DNA from 2 places in the Bacillus sp. 179-C3.3 HS genome. Region 2 is predicted to be linked to the other one. Evidence: predicted binding sites of a transcription regulator. Region 2 holds the regulator's gene; the other holds the start of a gene.
What was found. The regulator NrdR, encoded in region 2, represses ribonucleotide reductase genes. The targets are predictions, from matches to a motif close to AACACNATATATNGTGTT.
Positions count from the first base shown of each region.

Region 1: a site for NrdR is predicted at 1,879-1,896, ahead of nrdI (class Ib ribonucleoside-diphosphate reductase assembly flavoprotein NrdI). Genes of this name have one in related genera too.

Region 1 covers NZ_JBFEFT010000005.1:30,447-33,866, reverse strand. The annotation lists gene nrdE (class 1b ribonucleoside-diphosphate reductase subunit alpha) at 1-1,486, opposite strand, end outside; gene nrdI (class Ib ribonucleoside-diphosphate reductase assembly flavoprotein NrdI) at 1,446-1,838, opposite strand; gene AB1K80_RS05035 (hypothetical protein) at 2,102-2,314, opposite strand; gene AB1K80_RS05030 (hypothetical protein) at 2,394-2,705, opposite strand; gene hfq (RNA chaperone Hfq) at 2,866-3,087, opposite strand; gene miaA (tRNA (adenosine(37)-N6)-dimethylallyltransferase MiaA) at 3,113-3,420, opposite strand, start outside.
Region 2 covers NZ_JBFEFT010000003.1:169,160-172,579, reverse strand. The annotation lists gene AB1K80_RS03935 (replication initiation and membrane attachment family protein) at 1-1,330, opposite strand, end outside; gene nrdR (transcriptional regulator NrdR) at 1,430-1,888, opposite strand; gene AB1K80_RS03925 (cytosolic protein) at 1,893-2,279, opposite strand; gene speD (adenosylmethionine decarboxylase) at 2,464-2,844, opposite strand; gene AB1K80_RS03915 (glyceraldehyde-3-phosphate dehydrogenase) at 3,076-3,420, opposite strand, start outside.

The DNA.
Region 1 (3,420 bases), on a different contig from region 2:
TCACCATCATAAAGAACGTATTTGCAAAATCTCTTGCTTCTTCACTTTCATATGCGATTTGATTTTGCGCTAAATAACCGTGAAGGTTCATCGCGCCAAGTCCAATCGACTTCATCGCTTTGTTGGCTTTTCTAACGGCCGGTGCATTGCGAATATCTGTTGTGTCAGAAACAAGTGTTAATGAATCTGTTGCAAGCTTTACTGTTTTTTCAATGGATTTATTTTTCATGACGTTCATGATATTTAATGAACCAAGGTTACAAGAAATATCTAATCCGATCTCATCATCTTGATCATAGTCAGTGTAAGACGATACTTCTGAAGCTTGAAGTACTTCTGAACACAGGTTTGAGAATTTGACACGTGAAATATGGTTAAGTGCGTGTTCTCTATTTACATTATCCTGGAACATGATATACGGATAACCTGATTCAGAGCGAAGCACAGCTAATTTTTCTAGAAGCTTTCTCGGGCTGACTTTTTCTTTTTTGACTTTCGGATTTTCAACGAGCTCGTCATACATTTCTTCCATGTCCATCTCATCTAGGTGCTGTCCATATGCTTTATAGACTGTGTGCGGATAGAATGTGTAAGCTGTTTTATCTTCTCTTGCAAGCTCGATAAATTTATCTGGGATGACAACACCAATTGAAAGTGTCTTCACACGTACATCTTCGTCAGCCGAGATTTTTTTCGTATCTAAGAAATCATTAATATCTCTGTGGAAAATGTTCAAGTAGGCACTACCAGATCCTTGTCTTTGTCCCATTTGATCTGCGTATCTAAATGCATTATCAAGAAGCTTCATCACGCCTACGACACCTTTTGTCGCGTTTTCTACATCTTTGATCGCTTCACCTTTTGCACGAAGCTTAGAAAGGTTCAAGCTGACGCCTCCGCCTAGTTTTGATAGTTGCATAGAAATATCAATTGCTCTTGAAATATCGTTTAATGAGTCATTCACTTCAAGCAAGAAGCAGCTGACGAGTTCACCGCGTCTTTTACGACCAGCATTTAAGAATGTTGGGGTACTTGGCTGATATTCTTGATTGATCATTAATTCTACAAACTCAAGTGCCTTCTCCTTGTCTCCACCAGCGAAGAAAAGAGCGACAACGGAAATACGATCTTCATAGCGTTCAAGAATTTTCTTTTTATCATTTGTTTTCAGTGCATAATCGTTGTAAAACTTAAACGCACTCATAAATGATGGGAATCGAAACTTCTTCGCATAGGCAGCTTCAAATACCTCTTTAATGTCAGCCATGCTGTATTGTCTTAAAAATTCTTCCTCATAGTAGTCGTTTTCTATTAAGTAATCAATCTTCTCTTCTAAATTGTGAAAGAAGACTGTATTTTGATTAATATAATCTACGAAGTAACTATGTACAGCTTCTTTGTCCTTATCGAACTGAAACTTCCCTTCTTTTTGAATCATGATCTCATTATTTAATTGTATCCACTTTGGAACCTGATTTTGTGACAATTCTTTCTACCTCCTGTGTAAACAATTCAACATCCCGTTTTGTGCCGCTTAATTCAAAGGTGTGCAAAATAGGAACTTGATATTGTTTAGAAATCGTATCGGCGCTTTTGGCATAATTATCTCCCCATATTTTGTTTCCACTCACTGCCACACCTAATAAAAGGTGTGCATTTTTTTCTAAAAAAGACTGAGTAGTACTAGGGACTTGTCCAAATCCTGTTGTGTAAGTAACAAGAATAAACGGCGTATCCAAAAACTCTTCTCCAGTCAGTTTTTGCTTGTCTGTAAAAGGGGTCTTGTCCAAAAAGCGTTGAACATTTCCTGTTTTTGAATCGAATACGATTTGAATCAATTCCATCACGACCTAGTTTTTATTATTGTCGATCTCTTCGATCACCATATATAGTATACTATGTTTTTTGAAAACACAACATATAGATGTTCGGAACGAAAAAAATCAACCAACCCGACTGAACAACCGTAGCCGAACTCGTACATTCAAATAAATAGAGCAGAGCAGCATCCAAACATCGATCTGCCCTACTCCCTATTTAACTGAAACTGAAATCTATCATAACACGAAAAAAAATCGCTTAGTAGACTAGACTTTTTGTTTTATTTTTTGTAGGCCGTGCACTGTAAATCTTCTGACACTTCTGATATTTCGACTTCAACACCTAATTCTTTCAGCACAGCTTCAAGCGCTGAGACGATTGAAGCCTCTCGTACTAATTCTTTGCCATTCACTGACACACTTGTTCCGTATTCAAAACAAGAATCGTCTTCACACGTTTGCTCCCAGTGATTGATTTTAATTTTATGTTTCATATACTCATCCTTTACTATCTAGATGTCTGATACATGTCTATAGTGTAGCGACTTCACATTCATTTGTAAATTTACGTGCCTACTCCTCGAACTCTCCGTCCCACTCATCTATGTATTTCTTTGTGACAGGAATGAGCTCATCTTCTTTTTCATCAAATCGATAAATGAGTACTTCATTGTCTCTCACGACAGCAAAATGATTATTTTTTAGCTGAATGGATGATTGCAAAATCCCTTCCACAGCATACCCATTTTCTTCATCGGATTGACTATCATGCTGTTCATACATCGTTTCAATATTTGAGACGGAGCACGCGCCAAATAATACAATGATGCCTATCAATAAGACCATGACCTTGATTCTTCTTAATTCGATCTCTGCATTTTCCATTAGGATCCCTCACTTTTCAAATCGCACATATGGAATGATACGTATTATGAGCTGAAAAGTTTCATTGCACACAAAAGAGCCCCTCTGTTCTGACAAAAAACGTAGCGGGTTTTGGCCGGTTTATTCTCAGATACATGGGGCTATTGGTTATACGATGACGTTATTCTAATTCTAAATTCACATTTTTTTGAGGGGCAAATGTTGAAATGGCATGTTTATAGATCAGTTGCTGCTTTCCTTCTGTTTCAAGCAGCACTGTGAAGTTGTCAAATCCTTTCACTTGACCACGTAATTGAAAACCATTCAGTAAGAATACAGTGACAAATGTATTGTCTTTGCGAATTTGATTCAAAAATTGGTCCTGAATATTAATCGGTTTCATGTTTCGTCCTCCTTGATTCTGATAACTACAGTTTCGCTTTAAGTCCAAGCTTTCCTGCTATATATGCGAAAATTTCAACTTTTTTGTCAGAAAAGTGGCAAGGTGGTGTCATATCAAACCAAGTGACATCCATTTTATTACGAAACCACGTCAGCTGACGCTTCGCATATCTACGGGAATTTTGCTTTAATTGCTCGATGGCTTCATCAAGTGTACAATCACCTTCAAAATAGGCATACAATTCTTTATAGCCTATCGCTTGAACAGACTGACAGTCCTTCAAACCAGATTGATACAGCGCTTTAACTTCCTCAACTAAGCCCTCATCTAACA
Region 2 (3,420 bases):
GATCAATTGATGGTTGCTTTTTCGTTTCAGTTTCTTTCATCCATTCAGGCAATTTTTCTTCGCGAATGACATGTTTCGTTCCATAGGATGTGCGCTGTTTCTTCTGCTGTGCCCATTCTGTCATTTGCCTGTTCTCTTCTTTGGCAATCTTCATTGCGGCTGCCACGGTCTTAATTTTCTTTCTGACCCAGTGTGCAGCAATTTTTTGCATATATGTTTTTGACAGCTTCATATCTGTTTTGAGCAGTGTATAGTAAATGAGGACATTCATGACGCCAGGCTCTAGCTTTTGTTCAAGCATAATTTCTTCAATAATTCTTAAGTCGGCGTAGGTCGGCTCAACGCCATCTGCCATATCCTTTAGAAATTCTCTAGGCGAAATGTGGTTGAGTTTTTCAATCAATTTGGCATCAGGTGTGTTTGCTTCACCCTGCAAATCATCATGACGTAAATGTCTTGGCTGTTTTTGATCAATCAGCTTCGGCTGGTCACCGCTGTATTCGATTTGATACCAATCCCGCGCTGCTTTTCTTAAATCCTCTGTTGAGATCATCTGATCCGGTCCACAGGCACCTGCAACAAGGTTTTGCATTTGTAATGGTGTAATGCCATATACGACCGCTAATTTCTTGATTGTCTCTTTCACCTGTTTGGTGAGCGCTTTTCTTGGGATCATCATGTCAGACATCCCAGCCAATAACAGATCAAAGTCAAAGGACTGATCTGAAAGAGGTGCAGACTGACTAGATCCCACTGTCACATATTCATAGCCATCTTCCAGCGATGATTCTTGATTAATTTCTTCCGTCATTTTCCGTTCACCTGGTTGCAGTACGTGAAATACGTCTTCAAATGAGCGCGAAATGTTCTTTGCTTCGGCAGGAACACTTGGATAAGAAAAATAATCACGAAGCTGACTATATTTGGCTTTCTCCACGCGGTGGTACAAAAGGACATTTAGCATGCCATCTTGGAAAAACTCATCTGGTCTAAGTGGCGGCACGAGCTCATATGTAAACAGTCTGCCCTCTTCCGTTTCCTGTTCATATGTGCGAAGTAAGCCAATGGCTTCGAGCTTTAAACGTTCTTCAAAAATATCATTTAAATTCGTTTGAAGCATCACCATGAGTTGCCGATGAGGTGCGGGCTTCCCCCACATACGGTTCTGTTCCAGTTCCCCCCAAAGCGTCATATATAAGCTAAAAGCGGACATGCCTATGAGCGGTTGATATAAAAGAGTGATAAGCTGTCTATCGATGTCTCCGAGCAATGAAGCGCTTTTGACGACATACGGATCGACGGCTAGCACTTCCTTCCAATGCTCTGTCATATGCTGATCCTCCCTTACGTGCGATACTTTCCATTGTACACTCTTTTGATGTTTTACGCTTTACGTAGGAAAAAGAGCATGAAGAATCTCAAGCTCTTTTTAACGTTCTTTTTTTAATAAGTCTTTTAATTCATCAATAAACACATTGATATCTTTAAATTGACGATACACTGAGGCGAATCGAACGTAGGACACTTCATCAATTTTCGCCAGCTCGTCCATCACCATTTCACCGACAAGCTCGCTTTTCACTTCTGACATGCCTTGATTACGCAGCTCTTTTTCGATGTTAAAACAGACATCTTCTAGCTGTTTTAAGGAGACAGGACGCTTTTCGCAGGCTTTGATAAGTCCTCTTAGCATTTTTTCCCTACTAAATTCCTCTCGTATGCCTTCTTTTTTCACGACAATGAGTGGCAATTGTTCTAATTTCTCAAATGTCGTAAAGCGATATTGGCAACTTTCACACTCTCTTCTACGACGGATGGATTTTCCTTCATCTACTGGTCTTGAATCAAGCACCCTTGTTCCAAGGTGCTGACATGTGGGACACTTCATTTCATCAGCTCCGATCTATTCTTGGAAGTTGTTTATCCAGTTCTTCATATAATACCAGAACGTTTTTTTGACTATAACCAAAGTCAGTTGGTAGAGCCGTTTCTGTTGTTACATTAAAATCAACAGCTGTTTCAAAAGGTCGAATTGAAATGATCGTCGCCACGAGAAAGGCTTTTTTAGGCTTTCGTATGTTGGCACTTATTTCACCTCGTTCTGCTGAAACAGATGTCACTTGATATCGTTCATTTTGAGAAAGCACCGCTTCCACGGCTTGAAAAACGTGTGAATTTGTCGATTTGTAGTAACGGCTTTTCAACTCCGACACTGGATGATGGTCAGACGTTTCCGTATGATTTGACATGTATCGTTTCAACTTTTGTCCTAAAGTCATACACGTATCCCCTTTGTTGTGACTCCTCTTCTTCATTTTATAAAAAAAACCTTTGTTTTCCTAGAACAAAAGTATAGAGAAGGTGGGAAATATTTGATTTTGTGTTTGGAACAAATATAAAAAGGAGCATAACACAAAGGCATTCAATGCTTTTGGCCAGCTCCCATTGTCATCTTTTTTATGTTTATAGTGCTTTGGCTTCTGCCTGTTTGACTTGAACAGGTCCCATGCCTCGAGGAATTTCGATGTTTTCTCTTGTTTCAGCACCTAATTCATCACCGATATAGTCAGCTGCAATATTCGGATCTAGGTCGCCGCAAGTATAGACATCTATGCTCGCATAACCATGTTCAGGAAAGCTGTGAATTGTCAAATGAGATTCAGAAATAATGACAACCCCACTTACGCCTTGAGGTGCAAATTTATGAAACGCAACCTCTCTTACTTCAGCTCCTGATTTCAAAGCTGCATTTACAAATGTTTTTTCAATAAAATCCATGTCGTTCAGTTTATCACAGTCGCATCCCCATAGCTCGGAGATAACGTGACGTCCGATTGTTTCCATCATGGACCCCCCTTAAACAAGAATGAAAGAGTGAAGTTCTATGCAGCCGGACCGGACATATACCACGGGGGAAAGTTAGTCCTAAGAGGTCCTAACCCTTTAAGTATACCCGAATGAGTCTGCGAACAAGAAGTTCACGAAAATCAGTATACTTTGTTTAGACCTATTTTGCAAGCTGTGATTTTAGTGGGATTTTCTCTCATTTCTTGACAAAGGTTGGTCTTCCTCATTTCAAACAGCAGATAACTCCTTCATCTGTGAGCCAACAAACTTCACCAAATCAACGACTCTACATGAATAACCCCATTCATTGTCATACCATGCAAGAACCTTCACTTTTCGACCTTCCATCACCATCGTCGTTAGTCCATCGACGACAGCTGAATACGGATTTGTGTTAAAGTCTGTTGAGACAAGCGGTTCATCCGTATAATCTAATATGCCAGCGAGAGATGTTTTTGATGCATGAGAGAAAGCGGCATTTACTTCTTCTGCTGTGACATCTTTCTTCAAGTCTACAACGAGATCTACCATTGACACATTCGATACTGGCACACGTAGTGCAAGTCCGTGCAG